2 regions of the Telluria sp. LT1R51-2 genome follow, and region 1 is predicted to be linked to the other one. Evidence: predicted binding sites of a transcription regulator. Region 1 holds the regulator's gene; the other holds the start of a gene.
What was found. Region 1 encodes LexA, which represses DNA repair genes until DNA is damaged. Its sites were predicted from a motif close to ACTGTATNNNNATACAGT; they were not measured.
Positions count from the first base shown of each region.

Region 1 (10,800 bases):
GCGAGAGCCGTGGCCGAAGTGGCCGACGCTGTCGTGATCGGCAGCCGCATCATCCAGGAAATTGAAAACAGCCCGCCAGACCAGGCCGTCGACGCCGTCCGCGCCTTCACCACCACCATCCGCACCGCCCTGGACGCCCGCTAATCCGCCACCGTCATGTCAATTAGGGTCAGAGTCGAATTATTGAGCAATTTCTCCGGAAAATGTTGTCACTTAATGCGACACTGACCCTCACTGTGATTGCCTCCCGGCTATTGCAATCCAATTAGGGTCAGAGTCGAATTGTTTGACAACTTTTGGCGATTGCCCTTTGAATCCTGTCAATGTCCGGCTGCGATCGTTATGGCCGACGGGTTTTTCACAGGCATACCGCCACATCTGTCCTGCTAATTGAGAAAGCTTAAGACTTTTTCATTTTCCCTCAGTAAATTGATCTCTTCGTAGTTCAACCTGAGGGAGTGTTCGATGAAAAAGCGTGTCAAGCACATTGCAGTGGCCCAGTTCGGAAAGATGCTGGCGGCAGTTTATTTCGTCGCTTTGCTCCCCGTCCTGGCGCTATTTCTCCTCGCCATCCTGACGGGCGTAGAGATGCCGCCCATTGGTACCGGCCTGGTGATCCTGTTTGCAGTGATGTATATCATCAGCATCTATCTCGCCGGAATGCTAAGTGCATGGATCTATAACATCGTGGCTGCGCGCTTGGGAGGCGTTGAATACACCGTCAACGAAATCGCTTCGCCAGCAAAATAATCGCCGAAAATTGCCGCGCAAATAAATTAGGGTCAGAGTCGAATTGTTTGACAACTTTGAGGAATTGCCCAATAAATCTACTCTGACCCTAATTATTGAGAAATTGATTATCCAGCTGATCCATGTGACTCTGTCCCCGATATTGCAAAGAGGATCTGTTGCTGCATGAATTCAGCCGAGGATCGGTGCTATTTATTGGGAAATTATCGAAAGTTGTCAAACAATTCGACTCTGACCCTCATTGTTTGGTGGTGGTCGCCTTGGGCTCAGATGCGGGGTGATGGAGGATGTCTAGTTGGCAATATTGGTGGCTTGCTATGATTCGACAAGCTGCCTCCGAGCGGCTACACTACGCCCCACTGTAAGATTTGCCGCAAAGGAGAGAATATGAGTTGGTTGGAAAAACTGCTGCCCCCTCGGATCCAGCGCTCCGATGCCGCTAACCGCAAGACCATGCCCGAGGGCCTCTGGGTCAAGTGTCCGTCGTGCGAGTCGGTGCTGTACCGGGCGGATATCGAGTCCAACCTGCACGTGTGCCCGAAGTGCTCGCATCACATGCGCATTCGCGCCCGCGCGCGTCTGGATGCGCTGCTCGATGAAGGCGGTCGCTACGACATTGGCCAGGAGACCTTGCCAGTCGATACCCTGAAGTTCAAGGACAGCAAGAAGTATCCGGACCGCCTCAAGGCGGCGATGGAAGCGACCGGCGAGACCGATGCGCTGATCGTCCAGGGTGGTTCGATCATGAGCTTGCCGGTCGTTGTGGCCTGCTTCGAATTCGAATTCATGGGTGGCTCGATGGGCTCTGTGGTTGGTGAGCGCTTCGTGCGCGGCGCGCAGATTGCGCTCGAGCAGAAGGTGCCGTTCATTTGCATTACCGCCACTGGCGGCGCGCGCATGCAAGAGGGTTTGCTGTCGCTGATGCAGATGGCCAAGACCACCGCGATGCTGACCAAGCTGTCCGAGAAGAAGCTGCCGTTCATCAGCGTGCTGACCGATCCGACGATGGGCGGTGTCTCGGCCTCGTTCGCGTTCATGGGCGACGTCGTCATTGCCGAGCCGAAGGCCCTGATCGGCTTTGCCGGTCCGCGCGTCATCGAGAACACGGTGCGTGAGAAATTGCCGGAAGGCTTCCAGCGCGCCGAGTTCCTGGTTCAGAAGGGCGCTGTCGACATGATCGTCGACCGCCGCAAGATGCGCGAAGAAATCGCACGCCTGCTGGCCCTGCTGCAAAACCAGGCGACCGAAGTCCTGGCCTGATCGATTCACAGGCCGCCGCGAGGGCAACCCGCGAACATGATCGCCAGGGGCGACCGGCGCGGGCATGCCAGACGGCGGCCCCTGCGGTCGCCTTTTACATTCCCCGCACCGCCTGCCGATTTCCTCTTTTCTAAGCCCCATGTCCCCACTTCCGACTACCTTGCCCGACTGGCTGGCGCTGCTCGAATCGCGTCATGCCGAAACCCATATCGACATGGGCCTGGACCGCGTCCGCGCCGTCAAGGAACGCCTGCAGCTGGCGTTCTCGTGTCCCGTGATCATGGTGGCCGGCACCAACGGCAAGGGCTCGACCTGCGCGATGCTCGAGTCGGTGCTGCTGCAGTCGGGTTACCGTGTCGGCCTGTACATCAAGCCGCACTTCCTCGACTTCAACGAGCGCGCCCGCATCAATGGCGAGATGGCCTCCGATGATGTGTTGGTCGCCGCCTTCAACGCCGTCGAAGCCGCGCGCGGGGATACTGACCTCACGTACTTCGAATTCACGACGCTGGCCATTACGCACCTGCTGTCGACGAGCGAGATCGATGTCGCCATCCTCGAAGTCGGCCTGGGCGGGCGACTCGATGCCGTCAACGTGATCGACGCTGACGTGTCGATCGTCACCAGCATCGACATCGACCACACGGCCTATCTGGGCGACACACGCGAAAAAATTGGCTTCGAAAAAGCCGGCATCTTCCGCGCTGGCAAAACCGCGATCTGCAGCGACCCGGTGCCGCCCCAGTCGCTGATCGACCACGCGACCAGCATCGGCGCCGACCTGTGGCTGCTCGGCCGCGACTTCAACTACCAGGGCGACCAGCAGCAATGGAGCTTTGCCGGTCGCACCGGGCGCCGCAATTCGCTGGCCTATCCGGCCCTGCGCGGTGCCAACCAGTTGCTCAATGCGTCGGCAGCGCTGGCTGCGCTCGAGGCGCTGCGCATGACCTTGCCGTGCGGCGCCCAGGAAACCCGCGCCGGCCTCGCGATGGTCGAGCTGCCGGGCCGCTTCCAGGTGCTGGCCGGCCGCCCGACCCAGGTCCTGGACGTGGCCCACAATCCGCACGCCGCCGCGACGCTCGCGCAGAACCTTGGCAATATGGGCTTTCACCGTTTTACGTACGCGGTGTTCGGCATCATGGACGACAAGGACATTGATGCCGTCATCGCGCCGATGGCCTCGGTGATTGACCACTGGTGCGTCACGCGCCTCGATTCGCCGCGCTCGGCCGACCCTGCGGCGCTGGCCGACAAGATCGCCCAATTGAAGCCAGCAGGTGCGAAAGCGGGTGATTTTTCGGTGACTGCCTTCGATTCGCCCGCCGACGCTTACGCGAATGCGCTGAGCCGGGTTGAGGAGAATGATAGAATTGTGGTCTTTGGTTCGTTCTACACGGTTGCCGGCGTGATGGCGGCCCGTAAATCCTCACTACACTGATACCTCAATCGCATGGGCTTGTTCTCGTTCGGCACTAAAAACAAGCAAGAAACTGTTCGCGACAGCGGTCACTTCGTCAAGGACGATGAGGCCGCCTACACCGAGCGCGCACGCTCCAAGCGCGCCAGCTCGGCCGGTGAGGGCGGTCGCCGCTCCAGCCGTGGCGATCCGATCCTGCCCGAGAAAAAACGCGCGCGCCGCCGCCTCGTCGGCGCCATTGCGCTGGTCCTGGCCGCCGTCGTGGCTCTGCCGATGCTGCTCGATTCCGAGCCCAAGCCGCTGGCCACCGACATCGCGATCCACATCCCCGACAAGGACAAGGCTGCGCCGCTGCCGGTGCCGTCCGAACAGGTCGCGCCAACAGCCAGCGTCGACAGCGACGAAGAGATCATCGATCCGGTCCCGGCGCCGCCGGCCGGTACGCGCACGCCGCCGGTCGCCGTGGCCGCAGCGCCAGCGGCCAGCGAGGTGCCACCGATGCGCATGCTCGAGCCAGCCAAGCCAGTCGAGACTGTCAAGCCGAAGCCTGAAGCCAAGCCGAAGGCTGAACCCGAAGCCAAGCCGGTGACGAAGCCTGAACCCGTCAAGGCCGAGCGCAAACCGGAGCCCGAGAAAAAGCCCGAGCCCGAGAAAAAGCCGGTCAAGGTCGCCGAGAAAGCCGCCGAGTCGCATCCGAAAGCCGAGCACGTCGCCAAGCCGGCCAGTCCGGACGATGCCGCCCGCGCCATCGCGATCCTCGAAGACAAGCCGGCCGCCAAGCCCGAGCCGAAAACAGTCAAGGCGGAAGGTCCGGCACCGCGCTTCGTGGTGCAGGTTGCCGCGCTGGCCAGCCAGGAAAAAGTCACCGAGCTGCAAAGCCGCCTGCGCGCTGCCGGCGTTGCCTCGTTCACCCAGAAGTCTGGCGAACTGATCCGCGTGCGGGTCGGCCCGTTCAGCAAGGAAGAAGCAGAGAAAGTGCGCGCCAAACTGAGCGGCATCGGTCTGTCCGGCTCGATGGTGCCGCTCTGATCCTCGCTGCCGCGTGACGAGTTTCGATTACCTGGTGCTGTTCGTGCTGATCGCGTCCGTCGTGATCAGCACGCTGCGCGGTCTGGTGAAGGAAATCCTGTCGCTGGTGGGCTGGGTCGTCGCCTTCGTGGTGGCGAATGTCTATGGCGCCCAGCTCGCACCCTTGCTGCCCGAGGTCATTCCGGGCGGGAGCGCGCGCCTGATGGCCGCCTTCATCGTGCTGTTCCTGGGCGTACGAATCCTGATGGGCCTGCTGTCGATGGCGATCGGTGCGGTGGTTGCCGCCACCGGCCTGTCGCTGGCGGACCGGGGTCTGGGCGGCCTGTTCGGCTTGGCACGGGGCATTGTGATCGTGCTGGCCGGCGTCATATTGTGCGGGATGACGCAGATCCCGCAACAGGCATTCTGGCGCGAGGCGCTGTTGTCACCCATTGCCGAAACCGGCGCGCGCACCGTCAAACCATTCTTGCCCGCTGCCTTCGCGGAGCATATTAATTACTGAATCCGTATTACCAGACCAGTATTTGCTGTATTCGCAGTTTTCTGTCATTTTGCACCCAAGCTTTTAGGAGCACCTCATGTGTGGCATCGTCGGCGTCGTTTCGCAGTCTCCCGTCAACCAGCTTCTGTACGATGCATTGCTGCTGCTGCAGCACCGCGGCCAGGACGCTGCGGGCATTGCGACCAATCACAGCAGCATGTTCTCGATGTTCAAGGCCAACGGCCTGGTACGTGACGTTTTCCGTACCCGGAACATGCGTTCGCTGCAGGGCAACACCGGAATCGGCCACTGCCGCTATCCGACCGCAGGTTCGTCGAGCGAAGAGGAAGCGCAACCGTTCTACGTCAACGCGCCATTCGGCATCACGCTGGCGCACAACGGCAACCTGACCAACCAGGCCCAGCTCAGGGATGAGCTGTTCCGCAACGACCGCCGTCATATCAACACCGATTCCGATTCCGAGGTGCTGCTCAACGTGCTGGCCCACGAAATCCAGGAAGCCGCCGATGGCTTCTCGCTCGACGCCGACGCGATCTTCAAGGCGGTCGCTGTCGTGCACCGCCGCGTGCGTGGCGCCTACGCCGTCGTTGCGCAGATCGCCGGCCATGGCATGCTGGCCTTCCGCGATCCGTTCGGTATCCGTCCGCTGTGCCTGGGCGTGAACGAAACCGAAAACGGCAACGAATACCTGGTGGCCAGCGAGTCGGTCGCCCTCGAGGGCCTGGGCTTCCGCTTTATGCGCGACATCGCGCCGGGCGAAGCGGTCTTCATCACCAATGATGGCAAGCTGTCCGAGCGCCAATGCGCCGAGAATCCATCGCTCAATCCGTGCGCGTTCGAATTCGTCTACCTGGCCCGTCCGGACTCGGTGATCGACGGCGCCTCGGTCTACGCCACGCGCCTGCGCATGGGTGAATACCTGGCCGACAAGGTGCTCAGTGAAATCCCGGTCGAAGACATCGACGTCGTCATGCCGATTCCCGATTCGTCGCGTCCGGCCGCCATCCAGCTTGCACTGAAACTGGGTGTGGAATACCGCGAAGGTTTCATCAAGAACCGCTACATCGGCCGCACCTTCATCATGCCGGGCCAGGGCATGCGCAAGAAATCGGTGCGCCAGAAGCTCAACGCGATCATTTCCGAATTCAAGGACAAGAACGTGCTGCTGGTCGACGACTCGATCGTGCGCGGCACCACCAGCCGCGAGATCGTGCAGATGGCCCGTGAAGCCGGCGCGCGCAAGGTGTACTTTGCGTCGGCCGCGCCTCCGGTGCTGTACCCGAACGTGTACGGCATCGACATGCCGACCCGCGACGAGCTGATCGCTTACGGCCGCACGACCGAGGAAGTCTGCCGCGAGATCACGGCCGACCGCGTGATCTACCAGGACATCGACGCCCTCAAGCGTTCGATTTCGGACGTCAATCCGGCACTGAAGAACTTCGAGGCATCGTGCTTCGATGGCATCTACGTGACGGGCGACGTGACCCCGGAATACCTCGATCGCCAGGAAACCGCGCGTCACAATCCTGCTGCCAAGGATGAAGACCAGGTCCGTACCCAACTGAATCTGAACCCTGCCGTTCCAGCCGAGTAAGCATGAGCGAGAAAAAGACCTACGGCTTTACCACGACGATCCTGCACAACGACCGGCACAAGCCGATCGAGCACGGTTCGCTGCACAAGCCAATCCACACGTCGGTCGCGTTCGGCTACGCGGATGCGCGTCAGCTGGCGTCCGTGTTCCAGGGCAAGGAGCCGGGCTTCCGTTATGGTCGCCAGGGCAATCCCACCATCAGCGCGCTCGAGGACAAGGTCAGCAAGATGGAAGATGGCGTCGCCACGCTGTGCTTCGGCACCGGCATGGCGGCCATCGGCGCGCTGTTCCAGGCGCTGCTCAAGGCAGGCGACGCCATCGTCTCGTCGAGCTTCTTGTTTGGCAATACCAACAGCCTGTGGCAGACGGTGGCGGGGCAGGGCGTCGATGTCGCCTTTGTCGATGCGACCGATGTGGCACAGGTCGAAGCAGCGTTGACGCCGAACACGCGCATCGTATTCGTCGAGACGATCGCCAATCCGCGCACGCAAGTGGCGGACCTGGCCCGCATCGGCGCGCTGTGCCGTGAGCGGGGCATCCTGTACGTGGTCGACAACACGATGACGTCGCCATGGCTGTTCCGCCCGAAAAGCGTGGGCGCCGGGCTGGTCGTCAATTCGCTGACCAAGTCGATTGGCGGTCACGGCATTGCGCTGGGCGGCGCGCTGACCGATACCGGCCTGTTCGACTGGAGCGCGTATCCGAACATCGCACCGAATTTTCGCAAGCAGCCGGCGCAGGCCCAGGGCATGGCGCAGTTGCGGGCGAAAGCGCTGCGCGACTTCGGCGCGTCGCTCGGACCGGAAGCGGCGCATCACATCGCCGTCGGCGCTGAAACACTGGCGCTGCGCATGACCCGTACCTGCGCCAATGCACTGGCGCTGGCCACGATGCTCGAGGCTGACGAGCGCGTCGCGAAGGTCCACTATCCGGGCCTGGCGTCGCACCCGCAGCATGACATCGTCACGTCGCTGTTTCGCGCCGGTGGTTCGCTGCTCAGTTTCGAGCTGCACGAGGCCATCGATCCGTTCGATTACCTCAACCGCCTGCAACTGGCGATTCCTGCCTCGAACCTGGGCGACAACCGCACGCTGGTCATCCCGGTGGCCCACACGATTTTCTTCGAGATGGGCGCCGAGCGCCGCGCCAGCATGGGCATTGCCGAGTCGCTGATCCGCGTGTCGGTGGGTATCGAGGACACCGACGACCTGGTCGGGGACTTCCGTCAGGCGCTGGACGCGTAAGCACGGTGTACCGCGTGGCGTTACCGCGTGGCGTAAAGCCATGCAAAGAAGGCCGGCGCGATGCCGGCCTTGTCATTTTTACGGTTGAGTCTCGCTGTAAAAGGGGGCTATGATGCGCCATCGTCACCCTGTCATTTTCCTCGGATGCCCATGAAACGTTTCCTGCTCTGCCTTTCTCTGACTATTGCCAGCACCGTCTATGCGGGCGAGCTGGAAGACGCCAACGCGCTGTTCGAAAAGAAGGATTACGCGGGCGCGCTCAAGCTGTATACCAAGCTGGCCAATGCCGGTAATCCGCAAGCGCAGCAGCAACTGGGCCAGATGTACTGGTATGGCGAGGCGGGCGCGGTCGATGAGGCGGCGGCCAAGGCGTTGTTCGAAAAGTCGGCGGCCAAGGGCAACAAGGTCGCAGCCCAATCGCTGGTCGTCATGGAGCAGCGCGTCACCAGGCGCGCCGAGATCGACTACTGGATCAAGGGTTATGATGGCGCCGAGCTGCAGTCGGGCGAATACCGCTGCCCGTCGCCGCGCATTCCGGCGGTGTCGAAAGTAAACGACGAAATCGACCGCGTTAACAAGCTGGTGACGGGCTGGCAGGATTGTTACAACAAGATGGTGACCAATTTGAATGCGCAATCGCCGCTGACGAAGAAGATTCCGGCCGATATCGCCAAGCTGATGAACAAGCAGGAAGCGGACGCGTCAGCAGCCTACCTGGAGCAGGTGCGGCAGAACATCGCGGAAGGCGCGAAGGTTAGTTCAAAGATGATCCTGGCGGATTTTGCGGCATGGCGCAGTGCGACCGAGGCGTTCATCAACCAGCACAATGCGGTGGTGAAGAAGGCGTCGAAATAAGCGAAGAGGGTAGGGAAAGCGCCGGCCGGGTAGGCCGGCGCCATGACATCAGTTCCAGCTACGCATCAAGCCGACAGCCAGGCCTTCGAGCGCGAACTCTTCGTCCGGCGAGACGGCAATGATATTGAAGTCAGGGTTTTCTGGCAGCAGCTCCACCAAATCGCCCGTCTTGCGATAGCGCTTGACCGTGACTTCATCACCCAGGCGGGCAACGACGATCTGCCCGTTCTTGGCGCTGTCGATTTTCTTGACCGCCAAAAAGTCGCCATCCATGATGCCGGCGTCGCGCATCGACCAGCCCTTGACCTTCAGCAGAAAATCCGGGCGCGCCGCGAACATGGCCGCATCGACGTTATAAGTTGCTTCGACGTGCTCTTGCGCGAGGATCGGATTGCCCGCAGCGACGCGCCCGACCAGCGGCAGTGACATGAACGACGGCGGTGGCATCGGGATCGCCTCGACGCTCGCGCCGATCAGGCGGATGCCGCGCGACGTGCCCGGCGAAATTTCGATGGCGCCCTTGCGCGCCAGTGCTTGCAGATGTTCTTCAGCCGCATTGGCCGAGCGGAAGCCCAGTTCGGACGCGATTTCAGCCCGGGTTGGGGGAAAACCGGTGTTCTCGATCGCTTCCTTGATCAGGTTCAGGATCTGTTCTTGCCGTGCAGTGAGCTTTAGCATAAATGTGTTACAGCAACCGGTTATGTAAGTAACCTGTATTTTTGTACAGTATTCTGCTGCGCGCAAGGTGTATTCCAAAAAAAATCGCAAAAAAAGCCGCGACATCACGGCAAGCACCTGAAAAAGGCGCAAATCGGTGTCGCGGCTGCGTGTATTGGCGTGAATTACGTGCTGCTCAACATCGGGTGATTAGCAGTAGTCTTCTGCGGTGGTCACGACATACTGCGTCTGGATACCGGATTTGATCGTTCGACCCTGGCAGGTAAACTGCCTCCAGCCAACTTCTTGAGTGTATGTGTCGTCGGAATAATACGTCCAGGTCGTGGTGACTCCAGGACCAGCGATCACCGGCGTGGTAATTGCGCTCGACATGGCCAGTGCGGCAACGACGGCGAGAGAGGCGAGATGACGTTTCATGGAACTCCTCAATAAATTTGGATTGAACAACGCTCTGGTGCGGCGGACACTGACGGCGAAGGTCGCTGCATGGACCATCATAGGGTGACAGGCGACGGCCCTGAAGACCTGTCCTGATAGTTGCGATCAACGCCTGGACGGGTTATAATTGCCGGCTTTCCCTTCCCACACTCGTCTTGACGCCGAGGTGGGCATTTGTTAAACGTCCTCAAGGAGTAATGCATGCGTCATTATGAAATCGTGTTTATCGTCCATCCGGACCAGAGCGAACAAGTCCCGGCGATGATCGAGCGTTACAAGACCACGGTGACCAGCCGCGGCGGTAACATCCATCGCGTTGAAGACTGGGGCCGCCGCCAGATGGCATACCAGATCCAGAAGCTGCCAAAAGCACACTACATCTGCCTGAACATCGAATGCGACAACGAGACCCTGGTCGAGCTGGAAACTGCATTCAAGTTCAATGATGCGGTTCTGCGTCACCTGACCGTCAAGCTGAAAAAAGCTGAAACCGCACCGTCGCCGATGATGAAATCGGTACAGCGCGAAGACGCAGCCAAGAGCCACCGTGCCGAAGCCGCTGCGCCAGCAGCCGCTCCAGCCGCTGCGCCAGCGCCTGCTGCTGCTTAAGTTTTCCCCAGTCATTCGTAGTAACCAGTAATACCGGGTGCATAGCGCAAACCACCTCCAGCTCATGGCGACCATCGCCGAGCGCGACGTACTGCGTTACACCCCGGCCGGTGTGCCAATCGTTTCAGCCGTCCTGATGCATGAATCGCAGCAGGAAGAGGCCGGAGTCGACAGGTCGGTCGCGTTCGAAGTCCCCGCGTTCGCCGCGGGCGAGATTTCGGGCAGGTTTGCCAGCGCCGAATTGGGCGCCAGCTACAGGTTCAACGGATTTCTTGCACGGAAAAATCGCAACAGCAAAGCCCTGGTGTTTCACATCATTGATTTCAGTGCCGCTTAACCCGGCAATTTAGATACAGGAGCCTCAAATGGCATTCGGTAAAAAGTTCGACAAAAACAAAGCGAAACTCAAAGAGAAGCGCAA
Region 1 is NZ_JCASIM010000001.1:2,975,168-2,985,967, reverse strand. Features, by position in the region: gene trpA (tryptophan synthase subunit alpha) at 1-144, shown strand, start outside; gene AC56LH_RS13250 (hypothetical protein) at 466-750, shown strand; gene accD (acetyl-CoA carboxylase, carboxyltransferase subunit beta) at 1,138-2,010, shown strand; gene folC (bifunctional tetrahydrofolate synthase/dihydrofolate synthase) at 2,150-3,448, shown strand; gene AC56LH_RS13235 (SPOR domain-containing protein) at 3,461-4,456, shown strand; gene AC56LH_RS13230 (CvpA family protein) at 4,470-4,958, shown strand; gene purF (amidophosphoribosyltransferase) at 5,035-6,555, shown strand; gene AC56LH_RS13220 (cystathionine gamma-synthase family protein) at 6,558-7,799, shown strand; gene AC56LH_RS13215 (tetratricopeptide repeat protein) at 7,950-8,654, shown strand; gene lexA (transcriptional repressor LexA) at 8,703-9,332, opposite strand; gene AC56LH_RS13205 (DUF6289 family protein) at 9,522-9,749, opposite strand; gene rpsF (30S ribosomal protein S6) at 9,972-10,379, shown strand; gene priB (primosomal replication protein N) at 10,417-10,716, shown strand; gene rpsR (30S ribosomal protein S18) at 10,745-10,800, shown strand, end outside.

Region 2 (10,800 bases), 100 kb from region 1:
GTGCTCATCTCGGTCAACGGCCGGCCGGTGAACTCGGTGGCGCAGGTGCGCGAGATGGTGGGCAAGGCCAGCAAGTCGGTGGCGCTGCTGATCCAGCGCGGCGGCGACAAGATCTTCATTCCGGTGCGGATCGGTTAATTGGTTAAGATAGCGTAGCGTCCTCGGGTCGCACTTTTACAACGGGGGATGTATGCGGCTGCTGCTGGTGGAAGACGATACGATGATCGGCGAAGTGGTGCTCGACCTGCTCAGGGCCGAGCACTACGCGGTCGATTGGGTCAAGGACGGCGAAATGGCCGACACGGCCCTGATCCAGAACCAGAACTACGATCTGGTGCTGCTCGACCTGGGGCTGCCGCGCAAGGACGGTCTCGAAGTACTGCGCTCGATGCGCGCGCGCAAGGACCGCACCCCGGTGCTGGTTGCCACCGCGCGCGACTCGGTGGCTCAGCGTATCGCGGGCCTGGATGCCGGCGCTGACGATTACGTCCTCAAACCCTACGATCTTGACGAACTGCTGGCGCGCCTGCGCGCGCTGCTGCGGCGCGCTGCCGGCCGCGCCGAGCCGATTTTCGAATACCGCAACATCACGATCAATCCGGTCACGCGCGAAATCATGGTCGATGGCACCCAGGTGTCGCTGTCGGCGCGCGAGTGGGCCGTGCTCGAAGCGCTGGTGGCGCGGCCGGGCGCCGTGCTCTCGCGCGCGCAGCTCGAAGAAAAGCTGTACAGCTGGCGCGATGAAGTCTCGAGCAACGCGGTGGAAGTGTATATCCACGGCCTGCGCAAGAAACTGGGCAGTGACCTGATCCAGAACGTGCGCGGCGTCGGCTACATGGTGCCGAAAGCATGAAGATGACGCACTCGCTGCGCGGGCGCCTGCTCTGGTTCCTGCTCGCGGCGATCACGATCGCAGCGGTGGCGCAGGCGACGATCGCCTACCGCACCGCGCTGCACGACGCCGACCAGATCTTCGATTACCACATGCAGCAGATGGCTCTGTCGCTGCGCTCGAGCACACCGCTGTCGAACGACGAAGCGCGCGCGCGGCAGGAAGCCGAAAGCGCTGGCGGCAACGACGACATGGTGGTGCAGATGTGGTCCCCCGACGGCGCCCAGATGTTCCACAGCGTCTCTCGCGCGCGCCTGCCGCAGCGCGCGGTGCTGGGCTTTTCGAACGTACGCGCCAACAGCACGACCTACCGCGTGTTCTCGATCCAGACTTCCAATCAAACGGTGCAGGTCGCACAGGACCTGGCCGTGCGCCGCAATATGGCTGGCAACCTGGCCCTGCGTACGCTGGGGCCGATTGCGGTCATGATGCCGATCCTGATGCTGGTCGTGTGGTGGGTCGTGAGCGGCTCGCTGCAACCGGTGGCGCGCGTGCGCTCACAGGTGGCGTCGCGCCAGGCCGATGATCTGTCACCGGTTTCCGATACCGGCCTGCCCGACGAAGTGCGCCCGCTGGTGCAGGAACTGAACCTGCTGTTTGGCCGCGTGCGCACCGCGTTCGAGGCCCAGCAGCATTTCGTGGCCGACGCCGCGCACGAACTGCGCACGCCGCTTGCGGCGCTGCGCTTGCAGGCACAAAGCCTGGACCGCGCCGACACGCCCGAGGCGCGCCAGGTCGCGGTGAGCCGCCTGACGGCCGGCATCGACCGCGCCACGCGTCTGGTCGAGCAGCTCCTGATCCTGGCGCGACAAGAGGCCACCGCCGCCGAAGGCACGGCTGCCAAGACCCGGCCGGTCGACCTGGCCGATTTGGCGCGCCGCACGGCCGCCGACCTGGCCGGCGTGGCCGCTGCCAAGGGCGTCGACCTGGGCTTGCAGCAGGCCGACCCGGCCAGCGTCGACGGCCAGCCCGACGCGCTGCAGATCCTGCTGCGCAACCTGGTCGACAACGCAGTCAAGTACACCCCGGGCGGTGGCACCGTCGACATCTCGGTGCTCAGCGGCGCTGGCACGGTCGCGGTGCAGGTCGAAGACAGCGGCCCCGGCATCCCGCCGGACGAACGCGAACGCGTGTTCGACCGCTTCTACCGCGTGGCCGGCAGCGAAGCCGCCGGCAGTGGCCTGGGCCTGGCCATCATCAAGGCGATCGCCGAGCGCCATGGCGCGGTGCTGACGCTGGATTCGTCCGAGCGGCTGGGTGGCTTGATGGCGACCGTCACGTTCAAGACCCCTGTGCAGACAGCTTCCTGAGCGCACGGTAAAATAACCGGTTTGGCGGCTTTTTGTCCGCCTGTCTGCATACCGGGGAACCCATGAACAAGAACATATTGGCTGCCAGCGTACTGGCGGCAACCGCCGGCCTGGCGTCAAGCCAGGACATCGTCAAGATCGGCCATGTGGCCGGGATCACCGGGCCCGTGGCCTACTTTGGCAAGGACACCGAGAACGCCACACGCATGGCGATCGAACACCTCAACGCGCGCGGCACCACAATCGCTGGCCGCAAGGTGACGTTCCAGCTGGTGGCCGAAGACGATGCGGGCGACCCGAAACAGGCCACCAGCGTGGCGCAGAAGCTGGTCGACGCCAAGGTCAATGGCGTGATCGGGCACCAGACGTCGGGCACCACAATTCCTGCGTCGAAGATCTATCACACCGGCGGCATCCCGCAGATTTCGCCGTCGAGCACCAGCCCGAAATACACGCAGCAGGGCTTCAATACGGCGTTTCGCACGATTGCCAACGACGTGCAGCTGGGCCAGGCCCTGGGCCGTTACGCGACCGGCGCCATGAAGGTGCGCCGCGTGGCCGTCGTCGATGACCGCACCGCGTACGGCCAGGGCCTGGTGATGGAATTTTCCAGGAGCCTGCAGCAGCAGGGTGGCACGATCGTCGCGCGCGAATTCACCAACGACAAGGCGACCGACTTCAGCGCCATCGTCACCCGCATCCGCGCCACCAAGCCGGACATGGTCTTCTTCGGTGGCCTGAGTGCCACGGCTGGCCCGATGCTGCGCCAGATGAAGCAGCTGGGCATGAACGTGCGCATGATGGGCGGCGACGGCATCTGCTCCGACGAGATCTTCAAGCTCTCCGGCGGCACCATGGTCGACGGCCAGGTCGTGTGCGCGGAAGCGGGCGGCGTGCGTGGCGAAGGCAAGGCCGGCATGGACAAGTTCCGCGCCGACTACAAGAAGCGCTTCGGCATCGATGTGCAGATCAACGCGCCGTATGCGTACGACGCGACGATGGTCATGGCCGACGCGATGGTCAAGGCCGGATCGGCCGTCCCTGCGAAATACCTGCCATTCCTGGCCAAAGCCAATTACAAGGGCGTGACCGGGCCGGTGGCGTTCGATGCGCGCGGCGATGTGCGTGACGGGACGATCACCTTGTACGGGTTCAAGGGTGGCAAGCGCTCATTGATCACGGTGACCAAGTAGGGTGGACGGCTGCGCCGTCCACGCGTTTAACCAGTCATCAGGTGCCGGAAAGTCGGCTCGATATTCTTCGCGTGCAGATGGCGCACGATGTCTTCCAGCGTCGCGTCTTTCAGCAGCAAGCCTGCCGGCGGTGCAGGCGCAGTTGTAGACGCAGGCACGGGCGCCGGAGAAGCTACCGGCGCACTCACCGCGGCCGGTTCGAGCAGCCGCCACGCATGCTCGAACTGCGCCGCATCGATACTCTCCAACCCTTCCAGGAATCCAACCTGCCCGTTCGGCGGCGGCTGCATGTCCAGTCCCGGTTCGTCGGCAAACGACGCGCCCATGCCCGGGTGGATGAAGGCGGCCCACTTGCCGGTGCGTGGGTGCAGGCAGGGCGGCAGGGCAACCGGCGCGCGCACCGCGTCCGGCGCCAGCTCGACCTCGGGGAAATACGCATCGCGCAGGCGTTCCAGAAAAGCCTGCGCGCGCTCGGCCGGCACCGGCGTCGCGAGCGACAGCCACAAATAATAGGCATCGCCACCCGAGATGCTCACTGCAGGCGCGGGCAGCTTGAGCGTCGTCTGCAGTGCATTGGCGACTTCGCACAGGCGCGTCCAATGTGCTTCGCTGTCGGCGCCCCTGGTCTTGCGAAACGGGATCATCATGGCGCGCGTCAGGCCGTCGCCGCCCGTCAGGCTGACCGGCAGGGCGAGGATGTCGGACGGCAGCACATCGGCGGGAAGATACAGCCGCATCAATTCGGCAATCAGTTTGTGCATGGTGCTTTCAGGTGGAGTACGTGCTTGGACGACAGGCGCCATTCTGACACAGCATGCCCGTCCGGCCAGCGCCATAAAAAACGGCCTGCAATCGCTTGCAGGCCGTTGTTTCAACACGCACTAAGGTCAGATCAGAACCGGTGCGCCAGACGCGCGAACAGCGCCGCGCCATTCAGTCCGAACTGCACGCTCTCGTACTTGAAGCCGTTGTCGGTCTCGTTCGCATCCTGCACGGTCGGCTTGACGTCGAAGATGTTCGTGCCGCCCACCGTCAGGCGGGTCTTCTCGGTGAAGGCCCACGTGAAGGCCAGGTCGGCCGACGTCTTCGCTTCGTACTTCTGGTTCGGTACCGGTGGACCCGAGAACGTGCCCAGGGTCTGTGGACCGAAGTGGATCACGCGCAGCGCGGTTTCCAGCTTGCCCAGTGCGTAGTCGAAGCCCAGCGTGGCCTTGCGCCGTGGCGCGCCTTCTTCGATGAACAGGCGCTCGCGCTCGGACAGCAGCACGTCTTCGAAGCCGGCCAGCGCAGCCGGCGCTTTCACGCGCTGCACCTCGGTCTTGCTGAAGTTCGCGGCCAGGAACGTCGTCAGGCGGCCCGCGCCCAGCGTGGACCGGTTCGAGATCGTCAGGTCCAGGCCCTGCGTCTTGGTGTCGACCGAGTTGACGAAGAACTGCGCCTGGCCCACGCCCAGCTGCTGCAGCGTCGCGCCCAGCGCCGGGTAGTTGTCGGCGTCAAAGCGGCCCGACAGCACGATGCGGTCATCGATGTCGATGCGGTACAAGTCGGCCGTGACCGACGTTGCCTGTGTGGGCGACCAGGTCAGGCCCAGCGTGTAGCTCTTGGATTCTTCGTCCTTCAGTTGCGGGATGCCGGCGGCAGCGGCCACGCGGCCACCATTCGGCGCCAGCACGACGTCCAGCGGCTGGCCGCTGACGAAGTCGGTGAAGGTCGACGAGAAGTACGCCTGCTGCAGCGACGGCGCGCGGAAGCCCGTGCTGGCCGAGCCGCGCAGCAGCAGGTCCGGCGCCAGGCGGTAGGCGGCGGCGAGCTTGCCGGTGGTGGTCGAGCCGAAGTCCGAGTAGCGCTCGTAGCGCAGCGCGGTCTGGATCTTGAGGCGGTCGGTAAGATCGGTTTCGATGTCGACGTAGGCCGCGTTGCTGTGACGGTCGGTATCGGTTTCGTCGCCCGGCTGGAAGCCCGGGAAGCCCTGGCTGCCGGCGTTGCCGCCAATGCCCACGCCATCGGCGTCGATGTACGAACCGGCTTCACCGGCGAAGATCTGGTAGTTCTCGCGGCGGTGCTCGAGGCCGAACGCGACGTTCATGCCCTTGAACACATCGCTGTAGAAGCGGCTGATGTCGGCGTTGGTGGTCGCCTGGCGGAACGAGAACGCGCCCGCGTAGAAGCGGTCGGCGCTGCGGCCCTGGCCACCGCCCAGCAGATCGAGGTTGGCGATCGAGGCGTTGAGCGTGTTGGCGATGTCGTACTTCAAGCGGTTGTAGCCGTAGGTCTGCGACAGGTCGGCATTCCATTCGCCGGCCGTCCAGCGGTAGCCGACGGTGCCCCAGCGGTCATCGACCTTGCCGTTGATGAACGGCACGAAGCCGTCCGGGTACATCGCGGCCGAATTGCGCGACGGGATGTCTTCCGAGCCCAGGCCTTCGCGGCCGAAGGCGGCCGACGAGGCGTCGCGCTGCTGCACGCCGGCGGTGAAGTAGAACTTGCCGCCCGCGCCGGCCGGGAATTCGCCGTTCAGATAAATGGTCTGGTTGTCGGCTTTGGTGTCGCCGATGATGCGCGGGTTGCCGGGCTCCGAACGGTTGGAGCGGCCGCGATCCGAGTATTCGCCGGTGATGCCCAGCACGCCGCCGCCAAGGGCCACGCCGCAGTAGGCCGACGCCTGCCAGTTCTCGCCGTCGCCCTCGGTGTACTGGCTGTAGCCGGCCACCGATTCGCAGCCCAGGCTTTTCTTCAGGTCGATGTTGATCACGCCGGCAATCGCGTCCGAGCCGTATTGGGCGGCGGCGCCATCGCGCAGCACCTGCACTTCGCGGATCGCCATCACGGGGATGCCGTTCATGTCGGTGCCCGTGTTGCCGCGGTTGCGCGCGCCGAACAGGTTCACCAGCGCGACCGTGTGACGGCGCTTGCCGTTGACGAGCACGAGGGTCTGGTCCGAGCCCAGGCCGCGCAGGGCGGCCGAGTCGATCAGGTCGGCGCCGTCGGCGCCCGTCTGGCGCGTCGAGTTGAACGACGGCGACAGGTTGCTCAGCACCTGCGCGAGGTCGAACTGGCCACTTTGTTCGGCCGCTTTCGTCATCGGGATGAAGTCGATGGCGACCGGGGTGTCGGTGCTGGAGGCAGCGCCGACGCGGCGCGAGCCGACGACGCTCACGCTTGGCACGACGGCGTCGGTGGTGATGGCGGGTGCGGTTTGCGCCTGGACGGCGACCGGGGCGAGGGCAAGGGAAGCAAGAATGGTGCTGCCATACAAACTGGCCAACACGGAACGGGGCATGATTTTGAGTTTGAGCACAGGTTTCTCCGAAGGATGTTCGGATACTATCAATGGATCCTTCGATTACCGTTGCAATGTGGCATTAACACAACGTTCTGATTGTATAACTTTGTATTATCAATTTTGGTGCATAACTAATTTCCTAGGGTAAATAATGCGCTTGAGGTGAAAAAGGTCGGCTATACTGTGTTTTTATACAGTATTTGTCATTTGACATGAGTCCGGCGTGACACAGCCTCCGACCAACCAGCCTCCCGCAACTCCGACTCTGCCGCCCTATGCCGAGTTGTTCTGTCTGTCGAACTTCTCGTTCCTGCAAGGGGCGTCGCATGCCGAGGAGCTGGTCCTGCGCGCGGTGCAGCTCGGGTACTTTGCGCTGGGGATCACCGACGAATGCTCGCTGGCCGGCGTCGTGCGTGCGCATGCCGAGGCCAAAGAGGCCGGCCTGCCGCTCATCATCGGCGCCCACTTCCACTTGCAGAACCCCGATGGCAGCCCGGCGCCGTCGCTGATCCTGTTGGCGCAGAACCGCGAGGGTTACGGCAACCTGTCCGAATTCATCACGCTCGGACGCACGCGTGCCGGGAAGGGCACGTACCTGTTGACCCCCGATGACCTGGCCGACCCGGCGCCGGAGAACGCGCACCTGCGCCACATGCCCGATTGCCTGGCGATCCTGCTGCCGCCGTATCCGGGGCACGAGGCGCAGGACGTCGACCGACTGCACGCGCAGGCGGCGTGGATGGCCACCACCTTCCCGGGCCGCGCCTGGCTGGGCCTGACGTCGCTGCACCGCGCGTTCGACGATGCGCACCGCGCCACGGTCGAAGAAGTCGGCTGGCAGCACGGCTTGCCGATCGTGGCACTGGGCCACGTGTGCATGCACGTGCGCTCGCGCAAACCGCTGCAGGACACACTGACTGCCACGCGCCTGAACAAGGCGGTGGCCGACTGCGGCTACGGGCTGGCGCAGAACGCCGAGCAGCACCTGCGCTCACGCCTGCGCCTGGCCAATCTGTACACCCCACAGGTGCTGGCCGAGACGGTGCGCGTGGCGCGCCTGTGCACGTTCTCGCTTGACGAGCTGCGCTACGAATACCCGGACGAAGTGGTCCCGCCTGGCCACACGGCCGCGAGCTTTTTGCGCGCCGAAACCTGGATCGGCGCGCACCGGCGTTTTCGCGACGGCATCCCGGCGAAGGTGCAGGCGCAGATCGAACACGAGCTGGCGCTGATTTCTGAGATGCGCTACGAGCACTACTTCTTGACGGTGTACGACATCGTGCGCTTCGCCCGCTCGCAGCACATCCTGTGTCAGGGCCGCGGCTCGGCGGCCAATTCGGCCGTCTGCTACTGCCTGGGCATCACCGAGGTCGATCCGGCCCGCGCCAGCCTGCTGTTCGAGCGCTTCATCTCGCGCGAGCGCAACGAGCCGCCCGACATCGACGTCGACTTCGAACACCAGCGGCGCGAAGAAGTCATCCAGTACATCTACAACAAATACGGGCGCGATCGCGCGGCGCTGGCGGCGGTGGTGATCAGCTACCGCCCCAAGAGCGCGCTGCGCGACAGCGGCCGCGCGCTGGGCATCGACCTTGGCATCGTCGAGAAGGTCGCCAAGACCCACCACTGGTTCGACAGCCGCGCCGACCTGCTGGGCCGACTGGCCGAGAGCGGCCTGGATCCCGAGGCGCCGCTGTCGCGCCAGTGGGCCACGCTTGCGCAATCGCTGCTGAACTTCCCGCGCCACCTGTCGCAGCATCCGGGCGGCTTCGTCATCGCGCGTGGCAAGCTCTCGCGCCTGGTGCCGATCGAGAACGCCGCGATGGCGGACCGCAGCGTCATCCAGTGGGACAAGAACGACCTTGAGGAACTGGGGCTGATGAAGGTCGACGTGCTGGCGCTGGGCATGCTGTCGATGATGCGGCGCGGGCTGGAGCTGGTCGGCCAGCGTTACGGCAACGTGTTCGAGATGCAGGACATCCCGGCCGACGATACGGCCACCTACGACATGATCTGCCAGGCCGATACGGTGGGCGTGTTCCAGATCGAGTCGCGCGCACAAATGAGCATGCTGCCGCGGATGCGTCCGCGCGTCTTCTACGACCTGGTGATCGAGGTGGCCGTGGTGCGCCCCGGTCCGATCCAGGGCGGCATGGTCCATCCCTATCTGCGACGGCGCCAGGGCTTCGAGCCGGTGGTGTATCCGAGCGCCGAGATGAAGGTGGCGCTCGAGCGCACGCTGGGCGTGCCGATCTTCCAGGAGCAGGTGATGCAGGTGGCGATCCTGGGCGCGGGCTTCACGCCGGGCGAGGCCGACCAGTTGCGCCGCGCGATGGCGGCCTGGAAGCGCAAGGGCGGGCTGGAACACTATTACGAGCGCATCACGACGGGCATGCTCGAACGGGGCTACACGCTGGAATTCGCCGAAGCGATCTTCAGCCAGATCCAGGGCTTCGGCGAATACGGCTTTCCCGAGTCGCACGCGGCCAGCTTCGCGCTGCTGGCGTATGCCAGTTCGTGGCTCAAGTGCCACGAGCCGGCGGCCTTCCTGTGCGCGCTTCTAAACAGCCAGCCGATGGGCTTTTACAGCCCGTCGCAACTGGTGCAGGACGCGCGCCGTCATGGCATCGAGGTGCGGCCAGTCGATGTCGCCGTCAGCGGCTGGGATTCGGCGCTCGAAGAATACGATCCGCACGAGCGCATGCGCCAGCCGGCGGTGCGCCTCGGCCTGTCGCTGCAGCGCGGGATGAAGGTCGATGCGGCCGAGCGCATCGAACAGGCGCGCGCCGTGCGGCCGTTTGCCGATGTGGCTGACCTCGCGCGGCGCGCGGGCCTGGACCGCAGCGACCTGCAGGTGCTGGCGGCGGCCGGCGCGCTCCAATCGCTGGCCGGTCATCGGCGCGAGGCGTTGTGGGAAGCCTCCGGCGCTGCGCCCGACAAGGACCTGCTGCGTCCAACGGTACCGCGCGAAGAAGCGCCGGTGCTGGCGGCGCCAAGCGAAGGCGAAGAGATCGTGGGCGACTACCGCGCGCAGGGCCTCACGCTGGGCCGCCATCCGCTGGCGCTGCTGCGAGAGCGCCTGCTGGCGCAGCGCTTCCTGCCCGCGTCGACGCTGATGGATTTTCAGAACGGCCAGCTGGCGCGCGGCTGCGGCCTGGTGACGGTGCGCCAGCGCCCCGGCACCGCCAAGGGCGTCCTGTTCCTGACGCTGGAAGACGAAACCGGCAACGTCAACGTGATCGTGTGGCCATCGCTGGTAGAGCAGCAGCGCCGTGAGGTCCTGAGCGCGCCGCTGCTCGGCGTCTACGGCGTCTGGCAGCGCGAGGGCGAAGTACGCCACTTGGTTGCCAAGCGGCTGGTGGATCTGTCGCACCTGCTCGGTGGTCTCGATACGCGCAGCAGGGATTTCTGCTGATGCACAGCCGGGGTCAGGTCTGACATTCGGACACGACCTCAGCCTTAGTCACTTCCAAACAGCCGGGGTCAGGTCTGACATTTGGACACGACCTCAACCTTCGCCACTTCCAAAAGTGTCTTGCCCAGTATGCGCATGGCTCTGTGCCAGCTCGTTCCGACTACTCGACTGTCGAGATCGTGTCCGAATGTCAGACCTGACCCCGGCTTTTCTTCTGGTCGCCAACTTTCCTGTGGCGGCAGGCCGCCGCGTTGATAGAATGGTCAATGCGTCAATATCACGGGAACAGCATGGACAAGACAAGCCGGGGCAGGGGAACGGGGCGCGTGACGCTCGAGCAGGTCGCGGGCATGGCCGGGGTGTCGATCATGACGGCATCGCGCGCGCTGAGCCAGCCGAAGCTGGTGTCCGACGCCACGCGCAGCAAGGTCGAGCATGCCGTGGCCGAACTGGGTTACGTGCCCAATCGCGCCGCGCGGGCGCTGGCGTCGTCGCAGTCGCACGTGATCGTGGTGCTGGTGCCGTCGCTGTCCAATGCCGTGTTCACGGCCGTCCTCGAAGGCATCCATGACGCCGTGGCCCCTGGCCAGTACCAGCTCCTGATCGGCAATACCTATTATTCGCAGCTCGAAGAAGAAAAGCTGCTGCGCACCTATCTGCAGTCGAACCCCGATGGCATCCTGTTCTCGAGCCAGGTGCGCAGTCCC
Region 2 is NZ_JCASIM010000001.1:3,078,175-3,088,974, reverse strand. Features, by position in the region: gene AC56LH_RS13665 (Do family serine endopeptidase) at 1-138, shown strand, start outside; gene AC56LH_RS13660 (response regulator) at 191-853, shown strand; gene AC56LH_RS13655 (ATP-binding protein) at 850-2,202, shown strand; gene AC56LH_RS13650 (branched-chain amino acid ABC transporter substrate-binding protein) at 2,265-3,395, shown strand; gene AC56LH_RS13645 (hypothetical protein) at 3,422-4,156, opposite strand; gene AC56LH_RS13640 (TonB-dependent receptor plug domain-containing protein) at 4,288-6,693, opposite strand; gene AC56LH_RS13635 (error-prone DNA polymerase) at 6,902-10,093, shown strand; gene gntR (HTH-type transcriptional regulator GntR) at 10,384-10,800, shown strand, end outside.
Region 2: AC56LH_RS13635 (error-prone DNA polymerase) is a predicted target of LexA. The motif match lies at 6,859-6,876, and genes of this name have one in related genera.